Regions from separate parts of the Faecalibacter bovis genome, predicted to be linked through region 1. Evidence: riboswitches for the same ligand, from Rfam matches in the RefSeq annotation. Region 1 holds a riboswitch; the other holds the start of a gene.
What was found. A riboswitch is a leader RNA that binds a small molecule or an ion and turns the genes downstream of it on or off. The one in region 1 is predicted to bind S-adenosylmethionine.

Region 1 (14,675 bases):
TTTTTTTAAACGATAAATTCTAATTTTTGAGGTAATGAAATTAATAAAAAAATCAATATGAAAGAATATTCTTATATAATTAATGGTGTTGAAAAGACATCATTGGAAACGGTTGAGGTTTTTAATCCAGCAAATAAAGAACTTATAGGTAAGTATTTTGTTTCAACTATTGAAGATGTAGAGGAAGCGATAGAAAATTCTAAAATTGTTCAAAAATCTTGGTCAAAATTGGCACAAGAAGATCGTGATAACTATTTAATGAAGATTGCAGATGTCTTAATTAATAATAAAACTTATTTAGCTGAATTAATTACAAAGGAACAAGGAAAACCTTTAAATGGGCCAGGATCTAATTTTGAAATGGATGCTTGTATTGGGTGGACTCAAGTTCCTGCTTCGTTGAATTTAGAAGATGAGGTAATTTTTGAAGATGATACGCGTAAAGATATTTTACAAAGAAAACCTATTGGTGTTGTAGCTGCAATTACTCCTTGGAATTGGCCTTTGATGATTGCTATTTGGCAAATTATACCATCTATAAAAATGGGAAATACGGTTGTAGTAAAACCATCAGAATATACAACAATTGCTTCGTTAGAAATGTATCGTTTAATCAACGAAGTTTTACCTGCAGGTGTTATTAATGTTGTAACTGGTGATGGTAAAATTGGTGCACATATCACAGCTCATTCAAGTATTTCAAAAATTATGTTTACAGGTTCCATCGCTACAGGAAAACGAATTATAGAAGCTTCGAAGCATAATATGGCGCGTTTAACTTTAGAATGTGGTGGAAACGATGCTGGAATTGTTTTACCAAAAACAGATTTTAATTCTATTGCCGAAGGTTTATTCTGGGGTAGTTTTTTAAATATGGGACAAACTTGTGCCGCTTTAAAACGCTTATACGTGCATGAAGATGACTTAGATATTTGTGTTGAAGCCTTGAGTAATTTGACTAAGAATTTTAAAATGGGTGATGGGATGAATGAAGATGTTTTATTAGGTCCAATTCAAAACCAAATGCAATTTGATAAAGTAAATGCTTTGATAGAAGCAACTGCTAAAAATCCAAAAGCTAAAATTATTGTTCCAAATCCGGAAGTGTCAAATGATGGATTTTATATTCCAATCACATTTGTAACTGGTGTTGATAATGGTGATGCAATTGTAGATGAGGAGCAATTCGGAACCGTTTTACCAATTATTACCTATAAAACTTTAGAAGAAGCTATAGAAAAAGCCAACAGCTTAGAAATCGGGTTAGGAGCTTCTGTTTGGGGTAATGATCAAAAGTTAATGGAAGAAGTTGCTGATCAGTTAGAAGCAGGAACTGTTTGGATGAATCAACATGGTGCTATACATCCATTTGTACCTTTTGGAGGTGTAAAACAATCTGGATATGGAGTTGAATTCGGAATTGAAGGATTAAAAGCTGTGACAGTTCCAAAAATAATGAGTTATAAAAAATAATTATCTAAAATTAAACCACACAAAAATGAAAAATACATACGATTACATAGTTATTGGAGCAGGTTCTGGAGGTGCAGTTGTTGCTTCTCGATTAGCTGAAAATAAAAATTTAAAAGTTTTAATTCTAGAAGCTGGACCTTCTGATGTAGCTGAAGAAATTCAATCGCCTGCACAATGGCCATTAATTTGGAATACAAAAAGAGATTGGGCATATCATACAGTACCTCAAGAAGCAGCCGGAAATACTACTAAATATTGGCCTCGTGGAAAAACGTTAGGAGGTTCTAGTGCAATTAATGGAATGATTTACATTCGTGGAGCGAAAGAGGATTATGATAACTGGGCGTATAAAGGTTGTTACGGTTGGGATTATGAAAGTGTTTTGCCTTATTTTAAAAAATCTGAAGCTTATGAATTGGGTGAATCTGAAACTCATGGTGCTGACGGTCCAATGGCTGTAACTAAAATTAAAGAACCAAATCCTATTTCTATTGCAGCTATTAATGGTTGTAAAGAGTTAGGTTATCCTACAACTGATGATTTTAATACAAATATTTGGGGAGCTGGTTTAAATGATTTGTCTGTTACAAAAGATGGTGTTAGAGCATCTACTTCTGAAGCGTTTTTAAAACCTTATTTAAATAGTGATAATTTAACGATTATTACAGAAGCAACGGTTCATAGGTTGATTATCGAAGGTAAGAAGTGTGTTGGAGTAGAGTATGAGAAAGAAGGTGAAATAATTCAGACTCGTGCAAATGAGGAAATAGTACTTTCTGCAGGTACTATAGGTTCAGCTCAGCTATTAATGCTTTCGGGAATTGGAGATCAAAGTGAATTAAGTAATGTAGGGATTGAAACCATTCATCATTTACCAGGTGTTGGTAAAAATTTACAAGATCATTTATTATGTAGTGTAATTTTTGAAGCTAAGCAAACGATTGTTCCTCCAAAAGCGAATTTATTAGAAGCACAAATATTTTGGAAAAGTCGTCCAGAAATGAAAGTGCCAGATATGCAACCTTTATTTATGGCTTTACCATATTATGCTCCAGGTTTTGAAGGTCCAGAAAATGCTTTTACGTTTTGTGCAGGGATGATTAGACCGGTTTCTAAAGGATTCATTAAACTGAAATCAAGTAATCCAAAAGAATATCCAATCATTGATCCTAAATATTTATCAGAACAAGCAGATTTAGATGCTTTATACGAAGCTGTTGAATTGTGTCGTAAATTAGGTTACACAGAAGCTTTAAAAGATTGGATGAAAGAAGAAATTTATCCAGGAAAAGATAAATCTAAAGAAGAAGTTTTAGATTATATCAGAAAATCTGCAAGTACATACCATCATATGACAGGAACTTGTAAAATGGGAATCGACAAAGAATCAGTTGTAGATCCGGAATTAAGAGTTTATGGTATTGAAGGACTAAGAGTAGCTGATGCTTCAGTGATGCCAGATGTTCCTTCTGGTAACACTAACGCACCTACCATTATGATTGGCGAAAAAGCCGCTGATATGATTCTGAAAACTTATAATAAAAAGAACAACTAAGAATTAAGATAATTAATTATAAACAATAATCCCATTCAATATTTTGAATGGGATTTTTTTAATATATAGAATATGATAGGATAATTTATAAAACAAATAGTAAATATTTTATATGACTCAATTTAAAATAAATTTATAGAATATAAATTTTGGAATTAAAAATAGACCTATCTAAAAAAAATAGGTCTATTAATTGGTTAATTGAAAAGATTTATTCTATTAAATTGGTTTATTTATTATTGTGGACATGTAACTTCTTCAGTATTTAATTGTCCATTGTCAGATACAGTTATTTCAAAACATTTATTACCTGGTGATTTAATTTTAATTTTATTCAAAACTACTTCTTCTACAATTTCACCCATATTCTTCCATTCTAGTTTTGCATTAGAGTTGATTGTATTACTACTACCACCATCGGTAACAAGTACTTGATTTTTTTCTCCATTATTAGATGGGAAAACATAAGATTCCTCACGGTACATATCATCAGAAATTTTTCTAGAGAACTTAAAAGTTACATTTTCTTCTGTAGTACCTAATTTAATTTCATTTTTATTACTAATGTTATATGAACCTAAAATGAATTGATTTGAGAATTCTCCAGAATTATTAACATCACTTATCATTTTTAATCCCGTCGAATATTCACCTACACCAGTTGCTACACGATAATTAGAATTACTTAGATTAATACCATAGTCATTTTCAAAAATAATTTTTTGATTAGAGTTAGTCTTATCGTAAATACGGACTTCATTTAAACTTACTAGTCGGTTATCTGTTAATCCTGTTACTTTATAATCCATAAATCCTTTAGGTGATAATATTATATCTTCTACTGAATTTCTAAAATTAGATACTGAAGAAGTAAAATCAAAAGGTTCGCCTAGATATCCAAAATTACCATCAATAAAAACACTTTCATTGCCATTATTAAACTCTTGACTGATAAGTTTTGAATTAGTGAATTTTTGATTATTTATATTTGTCGTTTTGATAGTAGAAATAGCCCCATTTACTTCTAATGAAGTATCTGCTACTCTATCCGTTAATTTATGTCCAATTGCAACTTTACCTTCTTGGTAAATATTTTGATTGTTGTCTGACGCTTGTGTATCAGTTCCCTGAATTTTCCAAGGTTCTGTTTGTGGACTAATTAAATCAGAAATATTTTTCCATTCTAAATGTGTTGTATTTGTTTCATCTTGGGTTTTAGATACTAAAACTTGATTTAAAGTACCTGCTTTTCTTGGGAATACGTATGAACTTTTATTTTCAGTATCGTTATTGTCACTAAAAGAAAATTTAATTCCTGTAGAATTTTCTAATGAAATTTTATTTACATTACCATTAACTTTTGATTCTAAAACAAAGCCATTTAACCCAACATCTTCCGAATCACTTTGCATAATAATAGAATTTGAGTGATTGTTACCAGAATTAATAAAAATTTGATTAATTGCAGATTTACCTACAAAACCAGTTGACTTATTTACGTTTATTTTTAAATCAGGATTTGACTTATCGAAGAAAATTTCTTGTTTTAATGTTTGGTTCGTATCCGTACTATTTGCTGACCCAATTACTTCATAGTATCCTTTTCTATTATTTGTTTTAGAATCTATAGATAATATATTTTCTGGATTAGTTATATCAATAGCTTCACCAGAATACATTGATTTTACATCTACAATAATTTCATTCGAAGAACCGTAATCTACAGCTAAACCTTTTACATCAAAACTATTTAACGAACTAGTGTTATTTACAACATTAGATGTACCTTTTACGTGTAAGTTATAATTTGAAACAGGTCCATCCTTATCAAATCCAATTGCAACTTTACCTTCTTGGTAAATATTTTGGTTGTTGTCTGATGCTTGTGTTTCAGTTCCTTGTACTTTCCAAGGCTGTGGACTTGTTAAATCAGAAATATTTTTCCATTCTAGTTCTGTACGTATTAGAGGGTTTCCATCTGCATCTCTAGGTGGATTTGAATTGTCATATCCTTTAGTAGTTAAAACCTGATTTTCAGACCCTATAGATTTTGGGAATATATATGCACCTGATGTTCTGATTCCAGATACTTCATCTGGTTTAGAATATTGAAATACTATTCCTTTAGGGTCAGATAAACTTATTGTATTTTGATTTTCAAAGTCTTGTCTAGAATTTAAAGTAAATACACTTTTTAAATTAGATGCATCAGGATTAGATTGCATCACTATACCGTTATGCAAATATTTATCACTATCAGTTGAAACTGTAAATGATGCGCTATTACCGTTTAATAAATGTATAGACTGTACATTAGAGTGTAAATCTGAATTAGTTTTGTTATCATATCTCTCTTCTCGACCTATTAATTTTAAAGAATTATTATTTGTTGGGTAATAAAGAGTGTTTCTTGTACTTAATCTACCATTTATTAATGAGTTATTAAAAACATTCTCAGAGTTTGTGAAATCTATTATATCTCCACTGTAATAAGATTCGAAATTATAATTAAAATTTCCCAAATAAGGAACACGGCCTTTGTCACCATTAATTTTTACATAATTCTCGTTTTCACTATTAACTTCTGTTTTTGTTGCTCCCTTTACATCTAATTTATATTTAGAAGTTGGGTCATTTTCTTTAAAACCAATAGCTACATTACCTTCTTGGTAAATGTTTTCATAGTTGTTAGATGCTTGTTTATTAGTGTTTTGTATTCTCCAAGGTTCAATATTCATTTTTTGCCAAACAGCTCCGTCAAAAAAGTAATATCCTGGATTATTAATGTTGATAGTTTTATCACTTGCAGCTTCTGTTAAACCTTCAGTAATATAAACTATAGTTCCTTTTTGTAACTCAGTATATAAATTATCTTTTGCTTTTAAATCGTTTCCAGAAAATTGTGGTGTAATTATACCTTCAGGTAATGTAGATTTAAATTCTTCAGATTCTTTAACATGCAACGTTGATTTTGGTAATTCAGTATTTATACCAACTTGTGCATTCAAAGAGGTTGCTCCAAATACAATAGCGATTAAAATGTAATTCTTTTTCATAATGGGATTTCGATTAATTATAGAGCAAAATTATAAAACAATAGATTGTACTTATATTACAAGTGTATAAGTTTTATTAATTCTTACATTAGTTTTTTGTTGGTTAAATTATTTTATATAAGTTAATTAAGCTTTATGAAAAATGAATTTTTTCTAAAATATAATTTTTCCGAAAAAGTAAAAATTAATAACTAATAAAAGATTTATTAATTACGGTTTCGTAGGGAGTGGTATTGATCTATGTAGATATTTTTGATACATCGTATAAAAACAAATAGAGATTTAGCTTAATATTAAGGTAAGTTGATAGTTGTTAATAAATGTTAGTTATTAATTAATCTTTAAAGTTCAATTTGAAAATTCTTATACTAAAACGTAAGGTAGATATGCATAATAGGCTTTAAAATGTTTTGAAATTTTAAATACAAGCATAAAGGCCTAGTTAATATATTTAGATATGATTAATTTAAGTGAAGAAGGGTAGAATATATTATTTTTTGATAGAATAAGTATTGAAAGATTTTACCCAATATAATATATCTTTTATAAACTAATTTGTGAAATAGAAGTATTTAGATTCAATTTATAAAATGACTTTTAATTTTTTTAGTATCAAATTTTAAAATTAGATATAAAAAAATAATTAAGTACTTTAATTATTTAATAGAAAAAAATCAATTCAAATTTGATTAAAAATAAAAATCGGAAAATCTTAAGATTTTCCGATTTTTTAAAATTTATATAAAAATTTATTAGTCAAATTGTACACAATTCCAACCTTGACAAGCTTGAGGTCTTTCCTTTTCTTTTTCTTTTCCAAATAAATTTATAGCTGGATTTGTGTTGCTCGAATTAATTGTATCAGTTGTGTTTCTTGATTCAATTTTCGGGAAAGTAGCGTTGTATTCAGAGTTGTCATCATCGTTTGCACATGAAACAAGTGATAAAGATATTGCAGTTAATACAATTAATTTAGAGTAAAGTCGTTTAATATTCATATGTTTTTTTTTCAAAACTATATATTGTAGGTTATATTTGGAAATAAATATAGTCATATTTTATATATAATGACGGAAAACGTATATAATTGATTGTAAATAATTAAAAATGAAGTTAAATACTTTAATTTTTTTTCTATTTGTTTGTATAAATTCCTTTTCACAAACAGATATTAAAAACGAAAACATAAAAGAGTTACTTAATAATAGAACTGATCTAACAAATGAAGCAATCTTCGAAAGATTAGATAAAGCTATAGCTCTTGCTATTTCTACTAACGATGAAGAAATAATTTCAACTGCTTATTTAGAAAAAGCAACATTCTTATATGGACAAAAAAAATATAAAACTTCATTAGAAAATTATTTAAAAGCTTCTCAATATTTAGATCCAAAGAAAAATAGTTCTAAATATTATACAATTCAATACGGATTAGCATTATCAAATCAACATATAGGAAATTTAGAAGAAGCAAATACGATTCTATTAGAATGTTACAACTACTTTAAAAATAATCAAGAAATTGATGATAATAAAAAGGCTTTAGCCGCTGTATTAGGAAGGTTAACGGTTCTGAATATATTAAATAACAATATATTGAAAGCCGAAACTTATAACGAAGAACATCTAAAAGGTTCAAACGATAAAATTGATTCAGATTATGCTTTAAAAAACAAAGGTATAATACAATTTTATAAAGGAAATTACGATGAATCAATTAAGTTATTAGAGAAGTCTTTAACTACTATTGTAAATAATAAAGATGTTTACTGGGAAATGTATATCCTTTATTATTTAGGTGAAAATTATCAGAAAAAAGGCGAGCAAAATAAAGCAATAAGTTACTACGAACAAGTTAAAGCGCTATATGAAAAGACAGGAATTACAGATATTACTTTGCGAGATAATTTCCTGAAATTAAATAGTTATTATAAAGAACAAGGTGATAAGAGCAAGCAAGTTGAAGTAATTAATACTTTAATAGAATTTGATAGCATAAATTATGTCGTAAATCAAGAAGTTTCACAACATTATTTCAATGACTATATAAAGAACAATTTAACATTACAAAGAGATCAATTAGAGAAAGAAGTTAAATTTCTTAATACACAAAGTATAGTTCTTCTAATTCTTATTGTAATTATCGCAATTGCATCATTTTTAGTTTATTATAAATTAAAGAAGAAGAACGAAATTTTAAATAGAAAAGTAGAAGAGTATCTTGATAAGTTAAGCCAGGATAGTACTGAAGAAGTTGTAGTAGCTAAGGTTGAAACAATTTTAGAATCGGATAAAATTTTATTTCAAGAATTAGAGCAGAAAATCAGGGTTTTCGAGGAAAATCTAGAGTTTATTAATTCAGATGTTTCATTAGATTCTTTAGCAAAGAGTTTAAATACAAACCGTTCTACCTTATCTAAATTTGTAAATACATATAAGAATAAGAATTTTAGAAAATATTTAAATGATCTTCGTATCAACTATATCATCAAAAAGTTAGTGAGTGATAAAAAATACCTAAATCTTACGATGGATGGGCTTGCAGAAGAGTGTGGTTTTAATTCTAGACAGAAATTTTCTGATGCATTTTTAGATACAACTAATATCAGACCGAAAGATTTTATCAAAAATTTGAGTGATAAAATAGATAAATAAATCAGTTCCGAATTGAAATTTTTTATATAAAGTACAGAAACGTCTATTTCTGTACTTTTTTTATTTACATAACAAAAAATATGACTAAAAATTTAAATTTTTATTAATTATATAATGAATTTAATAACAATCATTTAAGTTTTTTAAAAAAGGAAAAAATATATTCTTTTACGTCAAAAATAATACGCTATGACGATACTTGACTACAAGTACTTGCATCAAGTAAAAAACTAATCTACTTTTACCTCAAGGATTACGACATATTCTTGGAGTAATATCGAGGCGCTAATTTACTAATGTTAAATGTTATCATTGGTCTCGATAGGAAATAAGAATAGTTTTAAGTTAGTTAGGTTAGTAAACATGGTAGTTTTTTAGTTGAACTACCATGTTTCTTTTAAAAATCCGAATATGGAATTAAATACAATATTCCATATATAAGTTTAGAAATTTTCTTTTAGTTTAATATTTTATGCATTTTTTTTAAGAAACGTTTATTGATAAGATAAACGTTTTTTTATTTGCATAAAAAAAGCCCTTTAAACGGGCTTTTTTCTTTATGTTTCTTATGGATTAGTCGACCATAATCCGAAATCTTTTACAAAAGCACGCTGCGGAAGTTTTAAATGACTCACAATTAAGTAAGCTAAATCCTCAGGCTGTAAAACACGATCTTCGTTTCCATCCGTAAACTTAGCATTTAAAGTCATTTCAGTAGCGATTGTACTTGGGTTAATCGTTGTAACACGCACACCTTTTTTTCTAAATTCTTGCATCACAGCCTCCGTCATATTAATCACAGCAGCTTTAGAAGCTCCATAAGCACTCAAATTAGCGTTTCCTTTTAATCCAGCTGTAGAAGCAATATTAATGATGTCACTTGATGTTTGTTGCGTTAAATAAGGTAAAACCTCATGCATTACGTAATATGTCCCTAAAACGTTTGTTTTAATAGTATTTTCAAAATCTTCAATTGGTAAATCTAAAATTCCACCAACTCTTAAAATACCTGCATTGTTAATTAAGATGTCTATTGATGCTGCATTTTCAGTTAATTCGTTAACAGAATTTTTCACTTCTTGTAACTCACTAATATCTGCAGTTGAAATTGAAACAGAAATTGTATCATCTATAGTTTTTGCTTCGCTAGCAACTGTTTCTAAATCTGATAATGTTCTACCAACTAATAATAAATTAACTCCTTCTTTAGCCAATGCTAAAGCCATTGCTTTTCCTAAACCTTTTCCAGCTCCTGTAATTAAAGCTGTTTTTCCATTTAATGATTGCATTTCCATTGTAATAAATTTTTACAAAGTTTGTTTATTTCAGCTAATTCATCAAATGTTTTAGAATAAATTATGTTTAAATAATTTAGAATTTTATCTCGCAAATTGAAGATTTATAAGAGTGATATGCAAATGCTTCGAATTAATTATTTTATTTAAAACATTATATGCTATTGTGTTTTAATATTTTGTATATTAATAAAAAATTAATTCTTTTAGCTTTGAGATTAGTAATATTAGTGATGTTTTTATTGTTTTCTTTTAAGGGATATAGTTTTCCGAAATTCGAAAGTGAACAAAGATTTTATGATGAATCGCTAAATAAAGAATTTAGAGCGGCGTCAGATTTATTGGGAGATTTATATATCAATAAAGATTTAGAAACTAAAATTAAAATTGGCTTAAACAAAAGTTCTGATAATGATTATTATTCAAATAAGTTTAATGCTTTATTATTTCATTATTACTTTTTAATTGGTGATACAAGAGCGTGTTATGCAATTTTTGAAAAAGAAATAATGAGAACTGAAATTGAAAGTAAAATTTCTTATGTTTTCCTACTGAGCGAATTTTACGACTACTTCAACAAAGTTTCATATACGGAGTATACGGATCAGATTTTGAAAAGAATTAAGTTTATTGGGAGTGAACTAAAAGGAGATGAAAAATTATATGTTGAATCTACTTTTTTGCTGAAAAAAAGTTTGTCATTCAATAAAAGTAACATCATTGTTAGTCGTGATTTGTTAAATGAATCGATAACAATTTTAGAAGAATTAAGTACAGTTTTACCGAAAGAAGATTATAAAGTCGCTAAAACAATTGCATATAATTATTTAGGAATTACTTATATGGATCATCTTGCAGCTAATAGTAACAATCAGGATGATGAAAATAAATTAGTTCATGCAATTTCATTATTTAAGAAATCCTTGCGTTTTAATGCAACCAAAAGCGCGTATTCTAGTTTTACAGTGTATAATAATTTAGCCTATGCAAACAACGTAAAAGGCGATTACAATCAAGCGTTGATATACACAAAACAAATGGATGAATTGCTTAAAAATGCTGATAAAAAGGTTTATTTATTCGATAAAATGTATTGTAATTACACAGATAGCTATAATTTATTGTTAGATAAAACGAATACTGAAAAATATTATCCACTGTGCATTAAAGGCATCAAAGAAGCGGAAATTCTTAAACAAGATATTCTTAATTTGATTAATGAAAATAAATTAAATATCAGTCCTGAAATTAAGATTTCTAATCCACATAAATATAGAAATATAGCAATAGTGGTTTTTGGATTAATAATTATTATCGGTTTGTTGTATTTGTTTAATAAAAGACAATCAGCAAATTAATTGATGAATTTTAAAAGAATATTTATCTAAAAATTTTATTTGTAACAAAGAATGAGTTAAATTTAATAGGCTAAAAATTTCCATTATGAAAAGAGTATTTTTTGAAAAAGATCCAAAAAAAGATTTTTTATTTATTATTTCTGAACCAAACGACTCTTCGGAAATCTATCGAGTGCGAAATTTTACAGACGAAACAGGTCACGAGTATGTTTACACATTGATTGGCGAAAGAAAGATATTAACTGATGAAATCTTGAACAATAATGTTTCTTCGTTAGCAGAAGGAAAATATATCAATTACAATGGGGAAGGGGAATTATCTTCAGCCAAAGAATGTATCGAAAGTATGCTAGATTTTAGAAATTTAAATAAAGAAAATGACATCTATATTTATGTCAGAAACAAATAAAACATTGTTTTATTACATATAAATTTGCAGAATGAAAAAATTATTACTGTTTGTTTTAGGAATTTCATTCTGTTTTTTTTTGGTCACAATTTCTTTTGAATATTTTTTGAGAGCAATTCCAAATGATTTCAAAACGAAACAGTATCATCTTCGAAAAAATAAAGAAAATATTGAAGTTTTAATTCTAGGAAGTTCACATACTTTTGTTGGTGTAGATCCTAAATATTTTGAAAAACCAGCATTTAATTTGGCTTATTCATCTCAAACTTTAGATTTGGATGAGAAGCTATTTAATCGTTATAAAAATCAATTAACACAGCTGAAAACAGTAATAATTCCTGTGTCATATTTTAGTTATGTATTGGCTTTGGAAGATGGAACTTCTGCTCATAAAATCAAAAATTATAACATCTATTACCAGTTATATTCTCATACTTTTAAAATTGAAAATCAACTTGAAATTGCACATCAAAGTTTTGATAAAAATTTAGCTGATTTAGAATTGTTTAAGAGTAATCCTGATTTTAAAATCACAATAGATTCTACTGGTTATATTAACAAGCGCTATATAAAATCAAATTTAGATTGGCAAGAAAGTGCGATTCATGCGGTTAATAATCATTCCAAAAACATGGATGATAATTTAACCAAATTGCGAATGAATCAAAATCAGAAATCATTAGAAAATATAATTTCTTGGTGCGAGGAAAATCAAATTAAAGTTATTTTAGTTTCATCGCCAACAACTGATGCTTATGTCAAAAAATTGAACGCAAAGCAATTCAATTATTGGCGAATGACTACTCATGCTATTTCAAAAAAATATCAAAATGTAATTTGGCTAAATTTCCTTGAAAATAACGAGTTATTTACCTTGGATGATTTTCAAAATGCAGATCATTTGAATGAAAATGGTGCTGAAAAAATGTCGATTATTCTGAATCAATATTTGTAGGTTTCCATACATCAACAACTTGATTATTTTTATAAATAACAACTTCTTTCAATCCACGATAAAAAGGGCCTTTATCAATTATTACAAAGGTTTCTAAATAACTTATCTTATCTAGAATTTGCTCATTCTGGAAGGTCTGAAAAGTGTTTTTGAAACCTATAAAAACAGTGTTTGAAGGAAGATTTTCTAACTCATTTTCTTCAATTATTTTCACGTCATCTTTTGTTGCGTAAAATTGATCCAATATATAATCAAATGTGACTAGATTTTTACCTTCTAAAAATGGGCTGAATTTCAAAAAATCAATCAACTCTTTTACTTTCCTATAAAAATTACCAACCATTGGCGGTTTTGGAATATTAACTTCAAATAAATTTCCATCAATTAAACGTAAAGGCTGTACAAGTTGTAACTCTTTTTTATGGTTAATTAGATGCTGATAATTAAAATCTCTTCGTCTAAATTCTTCTTCAATTTGTGTTGAAGTTGATTCGTTTTTAATAGGTGTAAATTGATTAATAAAATCAATTAATTCAACGTTAGATAGTTTGTTGAAAACTAAATTTGAAATGTTTGTGTGATTCATACAATAAATTTTTAATGTTTATTGTATTTCGATTAATAGAGGATGTTTTACGTTATTTTTGGAAAGTAATCCCGTATTATTTGACCACCGTGGAGACTACTCTCGGTTGGTATCACAATGCTGTGATTCGAAATACGTGGTAAAAGTATAATTTATATTCTAATTTTCAAAATGCTGATTTTGATGTAGATGTGTAAAAGAATAATTTTTATGTTAGAATGCTTACTTTTACTGAACTAAAACGAATGAAATGAATAATTATATTCAGATAGAAAATCAACTTAAAGAACAATTTTCAGAATTAAAATCGCGTAAAAATTTATTAAGTAATATCCGTTTAGCGGCATTTGTTATGACTTGTGTATTATTTTATTTTTACGTTTCTCATGACAATATTTTATTGCTTTTAGCAACCGGAATTCTATTTATAATCTTTATGATTTTTGTGGTGAAATCCACAAATGTTTCGAACAAAATCGCACACATTTCTCAGTCTTTGTTAATTATTGAAGATATTAAAACTAACGATAGAGTTGATGAATACGTAGCTATAAACGATGAACATTTTGCTAATGTTTATAACAAAGATTTGGATATTTTAGAAGGCCAGTCTTTGTTTAATCGTTTAAATAAAACACAATCTTATATTGGAAATGTACAATTGAAATATTTTTTATCGAACTTAATTTTTGAAAAAGAAGAAATTTTAAATCGGCAGAAAGCTTTAGAAGAATTAAAAAATAAACCCGATTGGATTGTAAAATTCTTAACATTTTCTAGCAAAGCTAATTTAAAATCTTTCGAGATTTTCGGAACTTTAAATCGTCAATTTGAAAATCAAAATTTAAGATTTTTACCTATTGTTTTAGGAGTTATCAATCTTGCGATTTTTATTTATTTAGCCGTTTTAGGTTTTCCTAAAAAAGCAGTTTTCTTTTGGATTGTGATAGCTATTCCTGTAGGATTTATCATCAATTTTTTATTTAAAAATCGAATCAATAAGTCACTTTCTTTCGCCTTTATTAGCCCTGAACAATTAGATCATTTAATTGAACTTTTAATTCATACAGAAAATGAAGACTTTAAAGAAGAAATTAATTTAAACAATAAAAACGGACTTTTTAATGATGGTGTAAAAGCTTCTGATCAATTAAAGGGGATTAAATCTTCCATGGATGGTTTTTCCGCTTTAGGAATTCCAATTGCTGGTTTTCTGTTAAATTGTTTTACACTTTGGAAATTGTACCACACCATTCAGTTAGAAGGTAGAGTAGGATCCGCTATCAAAAATAATCAAGATTGGATTGTGAAATTATCAGCGATTGAAGCGTAT
Region 2 (16,647 bases), 580 kb from region 1:
GGCGCGATACAAGTTTGACCATTGTTGATTAATTTTCCCCAAATAGCTTTAGAAACAGCCTTTTTTAGATCAAAATCTTCTCCAATAATTAAGGGTGATTTACCTCCTAATTCTAAAGTTACTGAGGAAAGATGTTTCGCTCCAGCTTCCATTACAATTTTCCCAACATTTGGCGAACCTGTAAAATGAATATGATCAAATTTCTTAGACAAAATATATTTTGTTTCCTCAACTTCGCCATATATCAATTGTACATGATTAGAATCAAAAACATTCCCCAAAATTTTATTTAAAACGCTATTTGTATGCGCTGTAAATTCAGAAGGTTTTATAATTGCTGTATTTCCTGCTGCAATACATGGAATTAGATGCATTAAAGCCAATTGAAAAGGATAATTCCAAGGCGAAATAATAAGACAATTTCCCTTTGGTTCGTTTACAATCTCAGCTTTAGAACCAAAAAATACTAGATTATTTGAAACTGATTTAGATTTAGACCATTCCGACAGATTTTTGCAAAACAATCTAATTTCAGATAAAACTGGATATATTTCAGTTGATTCGGTTTCAACTTTACTTTTTCTAAAATCTTTTCCTAAAGCTTCTACAATCTCCTCACGATGTGCAATAATTTCCTTTTCAAGCTTTTTAAGTAATGCTATTCGTTGTTTAATGGTCAAATTTTGAACAACACACTTATTCTCAACTTGCTGATTGTATATTAAATCGATATATGGATAATTTTTATCAGACATTTTACTATGATTTTATTAAATATAGTTAATTTTAAATTCATTTTAGAATTAATACAATGTCCGAAAAAAATACATCAATTATTGATAAGTTAAACTTAATTAAAAACCTTATTTTACTTGGAAAAAGTGATGATAATTTAACTGAAAGAGAAATTGATATCATTACACAAATTGCTAAACATCACCAATTAACTTACAAGGACATTGATTATATAGTTTCAAATACAGATAAAATTCCATTTAGTATTCCCTCAACTTTTACAGAACGCTTAGCTGCCTTATATGATTTAGTTGTTTTAATGGTTTCTGACTTTGATATTCATGAAAATGAAGTAAATTTCTGTATTGATTTAGCTAAAAAATATGAATTTAATCCACAAATAATTGAAGAATTAATTGAAGATGTATTATCCTTTATTGTAGATGGAAAAGAATGTGATGAAGTGATGGATTATTTAATTAAATATGCACATCCAAAACCGAATTTAAACTAAAATTTTATGCAAAATATAGAAGATCCACAAAAGTATTTTTGTGGATTTTTATTTGAAAAAAACTTGATAAGTCGTTAATAAAGAAACTACTGAAGTAATTCCTCCGATGATGTAGTTTATGTTCTTTAAGATAAATGAGTTATCTTCTGATTTTTTACTGAAAAACTTCAGGTATAAACCAAAAATTATCATTGAACCGATTGCAACTCCTAAAGAAAAAATTGAACTATTAGGTTGACCAAATACTGATATTTTATACGAAACTAATGTTGCGCTTAAGAACACATAAAATGGAATAGGGAAAATATTTAAAGCTGCTAAAATTAAACCATAAATAAATTTATTTTTTTGCTTCACCTCTCCTATTTGTTCCATTTTTTTCTTCTTCTTTTTATTGTCACGTTTTTGTGCAAAAAACAAAAAATAAATCGTGATAAGAACAAAAACTAACAATCCTATTTCTCTGAAGATTTTGGTCACTTCTTCATTAAAATTGATGAATTTTGCTAAGAAAATCGCGATATAAACTTGCAATGTAATCGTGATAGCTGTGCCAACCATAAATGTATAAGCACTTTTATAACCTTCTTGTTTGCCAATTTTAACAACAGTCATATTTAACAAACCAGGGATTGAAGATCCTATGATTGCAGTGAAGATTCCGATTAATAAAAGTTGAATATAATCCATGGTAATTGGTAAGTTGTGCAAATTTAAGGATTATCAATTCTAATCAAAATAATAAAACAAAAAACCACTCTAATATTAGAGTGGTTTTTAAATTATGTTAATCTAAAATTTACACTAAATTATAATGAAGCTAATTGCTCTTCGATTTGTGCAATTTTAGCTAAAGCATCAGCTTCTTTTTTACGTTCTGCATTAATTACCTGTTCTGGTGCACCAGCAACAAATTTTTCGTTAGATAATTTTTTACGAACTGAATTTAAGAATCCTTGGTTGTATTCTAATTCTTTTTGTAATTTTTCGCGTTCAGCTTCAACATCGATATTATCTGACATTGGAATCATAAACTCTAACGTACCCACACGGAAACCGAAACCTTTTTCAGGTTTATCACCTGTATTAAAGTTAGAAACGTTTCCTAATTTAGAGAATACATCAACAAAAATTTCGTTCGCTGCATTTTCGTCTGCGAAAACTTCTAATGCTTCTTTTGGAGACATTCCTTTTTCTGAACGTAATCCACGAATAGCAGTTGTCGCTTCTTTCGTATTTTCGAAAGCTTTGATAATTGTTTCGTCGAAAGAAGTAACTGTTGGATATTCAGAAATAATTAAAGCTTCATCTTCTGTACGATCAGCAATTAAGTGCCAAATTTCCTCTGTTAAGAAAGGCATAAATGGATGTAACACTTTTAATACATTTTCTAAGTAACCGATTGTTGCATCATATGTTTTACGATCGATTGGCTCACTAAATGTAGGTTTAATCGCTTCTAAATACCAAGAACAGAAATCATCCCAAATTAATTTATAGATCGCCATTAACGAATCTGATAAACGGTATTGATCGTAGTTGTGCTCGATATCAGCTAAAGCTTGTTGGAATTTATTCTCGAACCAGTTTACTGCTTTTGCTTGCGCAGAAGTTTGTTCTAATTCTTCATTAATCTCAAAACCTTTGATTAAACGGAAAGCATTCCAAATTTTATTTGCGAAATTACGCCCTTGTAAACATAAATCTACATCAAATGGTAAGTCATTTCCTGCTGGTGCAGTTAATAACATTCCCATACGTGTTGCATCAGCTCCGTACTCGTTCATTAAATCAATTGGATCTGGGGAGTTTCCTAAAGACTTAGACATTTTGCGTCCTTGCTTGTCACGAACGATACCTGTGAAATATACATTCTCGAAAGGTAATTGTCCTTTAAACTCATACCCAGCTACAATCATACGCGCAACCCAGAAGAAAATAATGTCTGGACCCGTTACTAAATCCTGAGTTGGATAGTAATATTTGATTTCTTCGTTCTCTGGATTATTGATTCCATCAAAAACTGAAATTGGCCATAACCAAGAAGAGAACCACGTATCTAATGCATCTTCATCTTGACGTAAATCTTCGATTGTTAATGCAACATTTCCTGATTTCTCTTGTGCTAATGGTAACGCTTCTTCTTTTGTTAATGCAACAACGAAATCTTCGTTTCCATCACCATAAAAGAATGCCGGAATTTGGTGTCCCCACCATAATTGACGAGAAATGTTCCAATCTGTAACATTTTCCATCCAGTTACGATATGTGTTTTTAAATTTCGCTGGGTGAAATTTAATTGTATCGTTCATAACATTGTCTAATGCAGGTTTAGCTAAATCTGTCATTTTTAAGAACCATTGGTTCGAGATTTTAGGCTCGATAACCGCTCCTGTTCTTTCAGATGTTCCTACATTATTTTTATAATCTTCTACTTTTTCAAGTAAACCTTTTTCTTCTAATTCTTTTTCAACCTCTTTACGTGCTTTGAAACGATCCATTCCGGCATAGTTTAATCCGTAATCGTTTAATTTCGCCTCATCCGTAAAAATATCAATGAATTCTAAGTTATGTTTTTTTCCTAATTCGTAGTCATTTGTATCGTGAGCTGGAGTTACTTTTAAACATCCAGTTCCGAATTCTAAATCAACATACTCATCTTCGATGATGTTTACTTCACGACCAACTAAAGGAACAATTACTTTTTGTCCTTTTAACCATTCGTAACGCTCATCGTTTGGATTGATACAAACAGCAGTATCCCCAAAAATTGTTTCTGGGCGAGTTGTTGCAACAACGATATATTTATCAGAACCTACTACTTGGTATTTTAAGTGGTATAATTTTCCGTTTTTCTCTTTGTAAACAACCTCTTCATCAGAAATATTTGTTTTCGCTTCAGGATCCCAGTTTACCATACGGTAACCACGATAAATTAATCCTTTGTTGTATAAATCAATAAATACACGTTGAACTGATTCAGATAAATCTGGATCCATCGTGAATTTTGTACGATCCCAATCACAAGAAGCTCCTAATTTTTTTAATTGATCTAAGATGATTCCACCGTGTTTGTGAGTCCAATCCCAAGCGTGATTTAAAAATTCTTCACGACCGATATCAAATTTAGAAACACCCTCTTCTTTTAATTTAGCAACGACTTTCGCCTCTGTTGCAATTGAAGCGTGGTCAGTTCCAGGAACCCAACATGCATTGAATCCACGCATACGTGCACGACGAATCAATACGTCTTGAATCGTATTGTTCAGCATGTGCCCCATGTGTAAGACGCCAGTGACGTTTGGTGGTGGAATTACAATTGTGTAAGCTTTTCTCTCGTCTGGTGTAGATTTAAAGTATTTTTTCTCCATCCAGTACTGGTACCATTTTCCTTCAACCTCTGTCGGCGTATATTTCGATGCGATTTCCATTGTGTATTTATTCTTAAAAACAAATTTGGGCAAATTTAAACAATCTACCCAACAAATATTGTATTTGAGTAATTTTATTTAAATATATTTATTTAGGATAATTATTATTTCTGTGTTCTTTTCTATAACGTCTAATTTGATCTAAATGTTTTTCAATTTCTTTAATATCTTCCTCACGGTTTTGAACCATTTTAAAACCAGATTTAATATTATTTGGATTAATTAATTCAGGATGTGATTTTTGACGTAAGTAATGATTTAATAATTTACTAGCAATCGTAGGTTGTCTTAAGTCTAAGCTACGATCACTTGTAATATTTACATTTGTATTAAAATTAAAAATATTGCTCTTATACCCTTTAGTATAACGATTTTTTGTAAGGATTAATTGATTAAATTTATATTTAGAGGGTCTATTACGAATTACAAAATTTTCATCTTTTATACTAAATAAACTTTTTGAAAAAACGAAACTAAAAGATGCTAAAATAATTATTGGCAAAAAAAGTTTAAGCTTAAAGTTTTTATTATATAAAAACACACAACTAATTAGTAAAAGTCCGTCAAAAACAAATCGATACTGCATACTAACATTTAATAAAAAAACCATTTTTATAAATATTAATATTCCTAAAACAACCCAATCAATATTCTTTTTTACTATAAAATATATTGTAAAGATGAATGTAGTTAATATTAATGTGAAATAAATCTTAATCGATATATTAAAATCTTGCACAAGAAATTTATAATAATCTAAATTAGTCCATTTTTCATATACATCAAAAGCTGGTAAATTATTTATATCAGACTTAGAAATTATTAAAAATCTGACCAATAAATCATTTAATTTATACATCTCTACAGAAACTGAATGTATATTATTTGTGATCCCAGATTTTAACGGAAAAAACAAATTACCAGTCAAATAATAATTCTTACTTAAGAAAATCAGTAAAATCGAACCTATGATTAAAAATACTTTATAATTAAATCTTTTCAGTTCTTTAAAAATTAAAAAGAGAAAGAAAAAAGGTAAAACTATTGATAAAGGCTTGATTAATACCAATATTGCTGCTAAAATGATTCCAAGATATATAGAATCTTCATTTTTAATATTTAAATAATTTAATATTACAATAACAGAAAAAATAAAAACCGGCAATTCTGTAGATGGTGAGGCTATGAAGAAATAAAACAAAGGCAAGAAAAAACTAAATTTCTCTTGCTTGGTTTCGAAAAGATATATTAGAAAAATTACAACTAATGTAACATTAATTTTATATGTAAAATCTATTGTATTATTAAAAGAAGCTTGTAAAATATGCCACAAAGACATTTGACCTAAATTGAAATCAAAATTTGCTAATCCTTTCACTAATCCATAATCGTCAAGCCATTTAATAGAAGGTAAATAATATAAAAAAGTATCATAAATAAATGCATTCATACTACCTACAAATAACGTAAGAACCATTAAAATCGAAAACATCCACTTATAATTAAGCTTAAATTTTTTGAAATTTAGCCATGCTTTATGAGTGATAAATAGCAAGATTCCCGAAATGATTAAACAAATTTCATAAGTGATATTTAATGGCAAAAAAAATGAAATTATACAAGAGATTATACCAACAATGCTAAGTCCTTTTAATAATTCTAAACTTAGTAGTTGATTTGAATTATATTTAAATTTTGCAAGTAAACTAAAACTATAAATTACAAACAATTGAACTATTACTGTAACAAGTAAAAAAAACATGGCTATTAATTTTTATTAGAGCTTAAAATATTTTGAAGATGATTTTCTATATCTTTTATATCAATTGATTTTAAAGGGGTGCTTTTAAAACCTTTCTTTATCGAAGTTGAGTCAATTAGGACAGGAATTAATTGATTATTACTATAAATATTTAATAACCTTTTATTTATTGCTGGTTGTTTTGCATCAGACGAAACATCTAAAGTAACAACTACATTAGTTATTATATTTGAAATTTTACTTTCATAATATCCAACTGAGTAATTTATTGGTTTTAATAAATTTAAAACCTCATAACCACTAACCATTCTCATAAAACTATTCGAATTATTCAGTTTAAGGTCTTTCGCAAATACTAAAGTTATTGCTGCTAAAAAAATGATAGGATATAAATACTTTAATATATTATTGTTTATTTTATATAGTAAAAATACATTAATTAGTAAGAAAATATCTAATATAAAACGGAATTGCATTGATATATAAAGAAATACAAGTGTTTTACAAACAAAAAGTGCACTTAATAAAATTAATACCTTACTCCTTATTGCACAATTATAAGAAAAATACAGAAAAGTGACAAACGTTAAAACACAGTAAATAAAAATGGAAATTTGAAAATTTGAAAAAGATAAATATAATATTGTACACTAGACCAATTTAAAAATTCTGAAAACTCAATCTTATTTTCTGTATCTAATAAAATATAACGCCCTTCTAAAGTTGAAATTCTATACAATTCAACAGGGACAGAAAATGGAAGTTCACTTATATTTCCAAATCCAATAGGAAAAGTAAAATTACCTGTTAAAATTATATTCTTAATAAAAAATAGTATTGCTAGACAACCTACTATAAAATATAATTTAAGATAATTGTTATAATTTTTAAGTGAAATTATTAAAAAGAAAATTGGTAAAACAAAAGCAATTGGTTTTATTAAAACCAAAAATGCACTAAGCAATAATCCGTATCTTATTGAATCTTCATTTTTATAAATAATCCAATTTAAGATAGTAATTATTGATAATACAAATATTGGTAAATCAGGAGATGGTGAGGCTACAAATAAATAAAATAGAGGTAGAAAAATTATATATTTTTTTAAATTATTTTCATAAATATAGATTAGATAAATTATTATCAAATAAGCATTCAATTTATACGATAAATCAATTGTATTATTTGTAGATGCTTGAATTATATGCCATAAAGAAGTTTGGCCTAAGTTAAAATCAAAGTTTCCTAAACCTTTTAATAATCCAAAATCATCAAGAAATCTAATTGTTGGTAAATAATAAGAGTAAGTATCATATATAAAAGAATCCATACTTGCGATAAGACAAGTTATTACCGCGGGGATTATAAATGAATAATTAAATTTAAATTCTACTTTCCAGAATTTATAATATATAGCTAAAATTATCCCAGCTAATGAAATAACAATTTCATAATTTATATTTAATGGTATGACTATTGAACTAATAAGAGAAATAATACCGATAAATAGAATTCCAATTAATAATTTTAAACTTAGAAGATTATTAACTTGAAAATATTTATTTATCAAACTTCCAAATCCAAAGGAAATAATAAAATAGATAAAAATTGATATAATTATAAAAAGCATATTTAACGTAATAAATTGGTCACGAATTAAATAATATTTTTTTAAATTTTTAACGTATTTAAAAAAATCTTTTTATAAATTTGAAATAACAATTGTGAAATAATTATGAAAAAAATAATGTTATTAGGTGCTTTTGTAATGGGGTTTTCAACTTTATTTGCTCAAGAACTTAAATTAGGATCAGATAATTTAGAATTAGGAGATGTTAAATTAGGAACAACTGTAAATTCTGTAATGAAAATTACAAATACAGGGAAAGAACCATTGGTTATCAAAAGTGTTGTGGGATCTTGTGGTTGTACAGTACCTGAATATCCAAAAACACCTATTGCTCCAGGAGAAAGTGCAGATATTAAAGTAAATTATTCTGTAGGATCATCGGCAGGAGTTTTTAATAAAACAGTTACAATTACTTCTAATGACCCAGTTGCTTCTCGCAAAATCTTTAGAGTTAAAGGAACAGCAAAATAATATAAATTGAAAAGGAAGCAAATTGCTTCCTTTTTATTTTACTAATAAACGAGAGGTAACTTCTAAACTAAACACCTCAACTCTATTATCCTTCAAAAATCTTACAGTCATTGACTGATCGAAATTCTCAATATGCTCAATTATAATTTGGTCACCAAGATGAATATTCTTCGAATTCAAAAATTTTAAAAATTCATCTGATGATTTTGTAACAGCACAAAATTCCACTTTATCTTCAATTTTAAATTCATTCAAGAATTTATAATTCACACTTTTAAAATTTCCATCTTTATCTGGAATCGGAGATCCATGCGGATCAATAGTTGGATAATTTAAAATTTCATCCATTTTGTCAAAAAACAATTGACTTTTTATATGTTCAACTTGCTCGGCAATGTCATGAACATGTTCCCATCCAATTCCCATCTTCTCTACCAAAAACATTTCTGTTAATCTATGCTTACGCACAATTAATGCAGCTTTCAGCACACCTTGCTCAGTTAAACGAAGTGGTTTATAAGTTTCATAAAACACTAAATCCTTTTCAGCCAACTTTTTCATCATACTATTTACAGTCGGCATTTTAATATTTAGTGACTTACTCAAATCCTTAACATTTACTTCACCTCGACCATTTCCTGATAGATGAAATAGTGTTTTTAAGTAATTTTCTTCAACTAATGAATTCATTCAACAAATATAAATTATATATAAATACATCTTATTTGTTTTAGCTTAATTTAATTTTTGTTAGATTTGTCTAACAAATAAAATACATCAATCTTATTATGAACAAAAAATTCATTTCCTTATTACTTTTAGCAACTTGTATAACACATGCACAAGAAATAACTAATGATTCAGTTCAAATTGAGAATGAACAAAATGAATCTCTAAAAGAAGTAGTTTTAACAGGAACGATGAAACCCGTTTCTAGAAAAGATTCATCTGTACCGGTTGAAGTTTATACATCCAAATATTTTAAAACCAATCCCAATCCATCATTATTTGAATCCATCGGAATGATTAATGGTATTCAACCACAAATTAATTGTAATGTTTGTGCAACTGGAGATATTCATATCAATGGTATGGAAGGACCTTATACTATGATTTTGATTGATGGTATGCCAATAGTTTCAGCATTATCCACTGTTTATGGATTGAATGGTATTCCTAATAGTTTAATTGACAGAATTGAAGTTGTAAAAGGACCTGCTTCATCGCTATATGGAACTGAAGCAATGGGTGGTTTAATCAATATCATCACAAAAGATGCTAGCAAAGCAAATACATTTCATGCCGATATATATTCTACAACTTGGTTAGAAAATAATATCGATTTAGCCTATAAATTTAAAGTCAATGATAATGCAAGTAGTTTAATAGGTCTTAATTATTTTAATTTTGGTAATAAACAAGTCAAGAATAACGACAACTTCACAGATGTAACACTTCAAGATAGAATTTCAATTTTTAATAAATGGAATTTTAAACGCACAGACAACAAGATTGCAAATTTAGCTGCACGATATGTTTATGAAGATCGTTGGGGTGGTGAAATGCAATATGATAAAAATATACATCGCGGAAGTGACGAAGTTTATGGCGAAAGTATATTTACTAATCGTGCTGAAATTCTTGGTATGTATCAACTACCAACAACAGAAAATATTTACACTCAATTTTCTTACAACTATCATCAACAAGATTCATTTTACGGAACAGATTCTTACCAAGCTAAACAACATGTTGCATTTGGACAAATCTATTGGGATAAACTAATTGGTAAACATAGTTTATTAACTGGAGCTACGTATAGATACACACTTTATGACGATAATACACCTGGAACGTTAAGTAACGATGGATTATCTAATTCACCTATGGAATCTCCTTTACCTGGAGTTTTTATACAAGATGAAATTACATTTAATCCTACTCATAAATTATTATTAGGTTATCGATTTGATTACGATAAACATCACAAAGGAATTCACTCGCCTCGTGTTGCGTATAAATTATCACCGAATAAAACTCATACAATTCGTGCAAGTTTTGGAACCGGATTTCGTGTTGTAAATCTATTTACAGAAGATCATGCAGCTTTAACTGGATCACGAGATGTTATTATTAAAAATGATTTAAATCCTGAAAAATCATACAACGGAAACATAAATTATGTATACAATAATACATTCAATTTCGGTAACGTAAATTTAGATGCAACTGCATTCTATTCCTATTTCACAAACAAAATTATTGGCGATTTTGAAACAAATCAAGATCAAATTATTTATGATAATTTAGATGGTCATGCCATTTCACAATGAATTTCTGTCAATGCGGATATTGTTTTCAATTTTCCTTTAAAAATTAATCTTGGAGTTTCTTACATTGATGTATTTCGAAAAGAAAAAAATGAAGAAAATTTAGAAGTAACTATTCAACAATTACATGCACCAAAATGGTCTGGGAATTATACAATTTCCTATGCTTTTCCTAAAAAATGGAACATCGACTTGACAAGAACTTGGTATGGAAAAATGAGATTACCAATTTTAGAAAATGATTACAGACCTGAATTTTCTAAAACGTACATGCTAAGTAACGTTCAATTAACTAAATCTTTCAGTAAATTTGAAATCTATGGAGGTTTGAAAAATATTTTCAATTTTGTACCAGACAATCCTTTAATGCGACCTTTTGATCCATTTGATTATGAAGTTGACGATCCGATTAATAACTCAAATGGTTATACGTTTGACACTGGTTACAATTACTCTCCTTTACAAGGAATACGAGGATTTTTAGGTGTTAGATATACGATTAGATAATATGAAAAATTGGCTATTTGCAATTTTATGTTTTGGTTTAAATCCTGTTCATGCTCAGATTGACTTAAAAGATTTTAATCAACAATTTAAACAAAATCCAAAACCTATTTTCCTGTATTTCAATACAGATTGGTGTAGGATTTGTAAAATTCAAGAGAAAGAAATTGAAAAAAATGAAAGTATTAAATCTGAACTGAATTCCAATTTCTATTTTATAAAATTGAATGGAGAATCTTTGAACGAAATAGAATTTTTAGGTCAAAAATATCAACCTAATATTCAAACCAAAACTCATTCTTTTGTTACAGAATTTATTGCATATCAAGATATTGCATTTCCATTATGGATAATTTTAGATGAAAACTTAGAAGTTATAGGAAAGTTTTCTGGATTGATAAAAAAGAAAAATTTTAATCAATTATTTCAACAAATAAAAAAAGAGTAACACAAATGTTACTCTTTTAATTAACCACAAAAATTACTCGAATACGATTAAAGATAATCTTTTATCATTCAACAAATTCACATTCTTTAGTTGATGAATAGAAATTGTTCCTATAATATGATTGTAAGAATTACTTTGGTATCGTTCTTCAATATCTTCAAAAAAATTCTGGATTCCAGAAACTTCCGTTTTATAACCCAAGTAAACTTTTAACTTACCTGATTCATTTATTTTTAAAATTTTATCAGATTTTTTCCTAATCGAATATTCATAGTCATATTGCAAAGCCGAAATATCACTTAAAACTGCCGAAGCAGTAGGAAATCTACCAGCGCCATTACCATATAAAAACTGCTCATCCGACAAAGAACTTCCGATTAAAACGCCATTATACTCATTATTTACTAAAGCTATCGTTTTATCTAGCTTGACAAATGTTGGCAAAACAGTCGAATTTAAATCTCCATTTTTATTAATGATTTTAGAATTTGCAATCAATTTTATTGTATAACCTTTTTCTCTTGCATACTCAAAATCCTTAGTTTTCAATGAAGTAATTCCTTTTCTAATCACATCAGCTATCTCAATCTTCGTACCAAAAGCATGTAATGTAATGATTGATAGTTTATGAGCCGCATCAAAACCCTCAACATCTGCTGTCGGATCGGCTTCTGCAAATCCATTTTTTTGTGCAGATTTTAATGCATCTTGATAGGATTCATTTGCATTTGCCATTTTAGTTAATATATAGTTTGTTGTTCCATTTACGATTCCAAAAACATAATTCAATAAATCATTATCAAAATATTCTTCAAGATTTCTAATGATCGGAACCGAACCACAAACTGAAGCTTCATACAAGAAAGAAACATCATTTTCTTTTTGCAATTTTATTAATTCAAGATGATGTTCTGCTATCAATTTTTTATTTGCACTTACGACATGTTTATGTTTAATAAACGCTTTTTTTATGATTGAATAAGCTGCATCAGAATCCGAAATTAATTCAACCACCACATTTATTTCATCATCATCTAAAATATCATCAGGATTTGTAGAAAAAAGTTCATTTGGAGCATTTCTAAACTTGTCTTTATCCTTGATAACAATTTTTTTGATTGATGCATTTAACTTCGGTTTATCCTCTAAAACCTTATAAATACCTTCCCCAACTACTCCAAACCCAAAAAGGCCTATATTTAATTTTTTCATGATTTTAACGGAAATGGATTAAAAGTTGAAGATTTATTTTCGATTTTTTTAGAATTTAATTTCGAAAAATCACTGTAATAAAATAGTAATTCGAGCCTTGATTGATTCATATTTATTTTGTTTTTTATTAAATAATACAAACAAAATATCACAGAAGAAGTAGTTGAAAATTGATAAAATATCAATCAAATTACGATATATATATTATGACCTAATCGTAATGATTTGATAAAGATTTCTCTCATCTTTCCTTTAACTAAGGATGGAATTAGCACCTTGATTAAATAAATCAGGTTGCTAAAGTTTCTCAGGGCCATGTCCCTCCACTTTTCTTGATAAATTGAAATATTAATGAACTAATTTTAAGCAAATTTAGAGAAATTAATTTCTAAAAACCTAATTTATAAAATGTTAAAAATTAATAATTTTCTATTACAACAACATAATAATACATTTTTTAGAATAATATTTTTTATAAAACTTGGTTATCTGAAAATTATCAACAATTTAATCTGTATTCTAAAAAACAATTTCTACTTTATTATTCTACTAAATCCATAGATTATTTATAAATATGAAAAGATTTCTAATAATTTAAAATAAAATGAAAATAAACATCACAATAATAGTATAAATTTCAATCTTATTATGTTATTTCAATTCAAAACAGAATACAATACTTAAATTAATACACTTACTTAGAAAAATTTTCTAAAATTAAAATTATAATTATAAATTTGCATTAACCTTATAACGAAAGATGGAGGGAATAGGCCCTATGATATCTTAGCAACCCAAATTTTGTTGGGTGCTACATCCTACTCTATTTAGAGAAAAATAAGGAAATGGAAATTCTTCTACTTTCGCTATATGGTTTAAAATTTTTTAAATGACTTTAAACGATATACTAAAAGAACGAATCTTAATTCTTGACGGTGCGATGGGAACAATGATCCAAAAGCACAATTTACAAGAAGAAGATTATAGAGGTGATAGATTCAAAGATTTCCATACTTCTTTAAAAGGAAACAATGATTTATTGGTCCTGACTCAACCTGAAATTATCAAGAATATTCACCGTGAATATTTAGCAGCTGGTGCAGATTTAATTGAAACCAATACTTTCAATGCCAACATCATTTCGATGCAAGATTATGATATGGTCGATTTAGTGGACGAGTTAAATCATGAGGCGGTTCGCTTAGCGAAAGAAGCTTGTGCTGAATATTCTACACCAGAAAAACCTCGTTTTGTGTTAGGTTCTTTAGGTCCAACTAATAAAACTGCTTCAATTTCTCCACAAGTTAATGACCCAAGTTTCCGTGATATTGATTTTGACACATTAGCCCATGTGTATTACCGTCAAGCAATAACCATGATTGAAGCTGGTGTCGATGCTCTTTTAGTGGAAACTATTTTTGATACTTTAAATGCAAAAGCCGCATTTTATGGGATTCAGGATGCTTTAGAAGAAATTGGAATGGATATTCCTTTAATGGCTTCTGGCACCATTACCGATAAATCGGGACGAACACTTTCTGGTCAAACAACTGAAGCATTTTTGATTTCATTAGAACATATCGATTTATTATCAGTTGGTTTAAACTGTGCGTTAGGTGCAACAGATTTAATTCCATACTTAGAAGTATTAGCAGATAAAGCGCCATTTTATGTGAGTGCTTATCCTAATGCTGGATTACCAAATGCGTTTGGTGGATACGATGAAACAGCAGAAATGATGCGCGAACATATTAAACCATTTTTAGAGAAAAAATTAGTTAATATCATCGGTGGTTGTTGTGGAACTACTCCAGATCATATCCGTATGATGGCGGAGATCGCTAAAGAATATGAACCAAGAAAAATAGCTGGACAATGTCAGAAGTAAAAATTCAATTAGCTGGATTAGAACCTTTAATTGTACGCGAAAATTCAAACTTTGTAAATGTTGGTGAACGTACTAATGTGACAGGTTCGAAAAAATTCTTGCGTTTAATTAAAGAAGAAAAATACGAAGAAGCACTGCAAGTTGCCCGTGATCAAGTTGATGGTGGGGCACAAATCATCGACATCAATATGGATGAAGGAATGATCGACGGTGTAGGTGCAATGACAAAATATTTACGTTTAATCGCTTCGGAACCGGACATTTCTCGTGTCCCAATTATGATTGATTCATCCAAATGGGAAATCATTGAAGCCGGTTTAAAAAACGTTCAAGGAAAAGCGATAGTCAATTCAATTTCCTTAAAAGAAGGAGAAGCTTTATTCATCGAACACGCAAAAAAAATCAAACGTTTTGGTGCAGCTGCCGTCATTATGGCTTTTGATGAAAAAGGTCAAGCAGATAAATACGACAGACGTATCGAAATAGTAAAACGTTCGTATGATATTTTAGTAAATGAAGTAAAATTCAATCCAAAAGACATCATTTTCGATGTAAATATTTTCCCTGTTGCAACTGGAATGGATGAACATCGTCGCAACGCGATTGATTTCTTTGAAGCTACAAAATGGATCAAAGAAAATCTTCCACACGCATTGGTTTCAGGTGGCGTTTCTAATGTTTCGTTCTCGTTCCGTGGAAACAATACAGTTCGCGAAGCAATGCATTCCGCTTTCTTATATCATGCAATTCAACACGGAATGGATATGGGCATTGTGAATCCAGAAATGATTGAGATTTACGATGATATCGATCCTAAATTATTAGAACACGTGGAAGATGTTTTATTGGATCGTCGTGAAGATGCTACTGAACGCTTGATTGAGTTTGCGGAAGGACTAAAAGGCATTACGAAGGAAAAGAAAAAAGATGATTCTTGGCGCGAATTACCATTAGAAAAACGTATTGAAATTGCTTTAGTTAAAGGAATTACAGAATTTATTGATGAAGATACTGCTGAAGCGCTGGAACAAATCGGTTCTCCACTTCGCGTGATTGAAGGTCCACTGATGGATGGAATGAATGTCGTTGGAGATTTATTCGGTAGTGGAAAAATGTTTTTACCGCAAGTTGTAAAATCGGCACGTGTAATGAAAAAAGCCGTAGCGTATCTTACACCTTATTTAGAAGAAGAAAAATTAAGAAATAAAAGCGATAAAGAACCTGCTAAAATTTTAATGGCCACTGTAAAAGGTGATGTTCACGATATTGGGAAAAACATCGTTTCTGTTGTTTTAAGCTGCAATGGTTTTGAAATTATTGACTTAGGTGTGATGGTTCCGCCTGAGAAAATTTTAGAAGAAGCACAAAAACAAAAAGTAGATGTCATTGGACTTTCTGGTTTGATTACACCTTCGTTAGATGAAATGGTTCATGTTGCCAAGGAAATGAAACGTCTAAACTTAGAGATTCCGTTAATGATAGGTGGAGCTACAACTTCTAAAGCACATACTGCTGTAAAAGTTGCTCCTGAATACGACAAGGCGATTCATGTGTTAGATGCATCTCGATCAGTAACGGTTTGTCAGAAATTAATTGGGCAACAACAGACTGAATTATTAGAAGATACTCAAAAAGATTATGATAAAATTCGTGAAGGGTTCTTGAATCGTGCAGTTGCAAAAGATTATTTGACGATTGATGAAGCGAGAGTCAATAAATTAA

Region 2: it holds a riboswitch for S-adenosylmethionine, as region 1 does, so the genes downstream of both, J9309_RS11500 (homoserine dehydrogenase) here and J9309_RS08690 (hypothetical protein) in region 1, are expected to answer to the same signal.

Annotation. Positions count from the first base shown of each region.
Region 1 covers NZ_CP072842.1:1,796,707-1,811,381, forward strand. The annotation lists gene J9309_RS08645 (aldehyde dehydrogenase family protein) at 58-1,473, shown strand; gene J9309_RS08650 (GMC family oxidoreductase) at 1,499-3,028, shown strand; gene J9309_RS08655 (hypothetical protein) at 3,265-6,084, opposite strand; gene J9309_RS08660 (hypothetical protein) at 6,837-7,082, opposite strand; gene J9309_RS08665 (tetratricopeptide repeat protein) at 7,192-8,739, shown strand; gene J9309_RS08670 (3-ketoacyl-ACP reductase) at 9,306-10,034, opposite strand; gene J9309_RS08675 (hypothetical protein) at 10,247-11,392, shown strand; gene J9309_RS08680 (hypothetical protein) at 11,478-11,801, shown strand; gene J9309_RS08685 (hypothetical protein) at 11,833-12,756, shown strand; gene J9309_RS08690 (hypothetical protein) at 12,734-13,342, opposite strand; SAM-I-IV-variant riboswitch at 13,388-13,483, opposite strand; gene J9309_RS08695 (MutS-related protein) at 13,593-14,675, shown strand, end outside.
Region 2 covers NZ_CP072842.1:2,378,653-2,395,299, reverse strand. The annotation lists gene J9309_RS11555 (aldehyde dehydrogenase family protein) at 1-755, opposite strand, end outside; gene J9309_RS11550 (hypothetical protein) at 812-1,249, shown strand; gene J9309_RS11545 (LysE family transporter) at 1,298-1,960, opposite strand; gene J9309_RS11540 (valine--tRNA ligase) at 2,059-4,680, opposite strand; gene J9309_RS11535 (LIC_10190 family membrane protein) at 4,769-6,442, opposite strand; gene J9309_RS11530 (hypothetical protein) at 6,448-6,918, opposite strand; gene J9309_RS11525 (LIC_10190 family membrane protein) at 7,029-8,072, opposite strand; gene J9309_RS11520 (DUF1573 domain-containing protein) at 8,178-8,543, shown strand; gene J9309_RS11515 (metal-dependent transcriptional regulator) at 8,577-9,233, opposite strand; partial or broken gene J9309_RS11510 (TonB-dependent receptor plug domain-containing protein) at 9,332-11,380, shown strand; gene J9309_RS11505 (thioredoxin family protein) at 11,382-11,825, shown strand; gene J9309_RS11500 (homoserine dehydrogenase) at 11,859-13,037, opposite strand; SAM riboswitch class I at 13,276-13,379, opposite strand; SAM riboswitch class I at 13,783-13,881, shown strand; gene J9309_RS11495 (homocysteine S-methyltransferase family protein) at 13,927-14,925, shown strand; gene metH (methionine synthase) at 14,913-16,647, shown strand, end outside.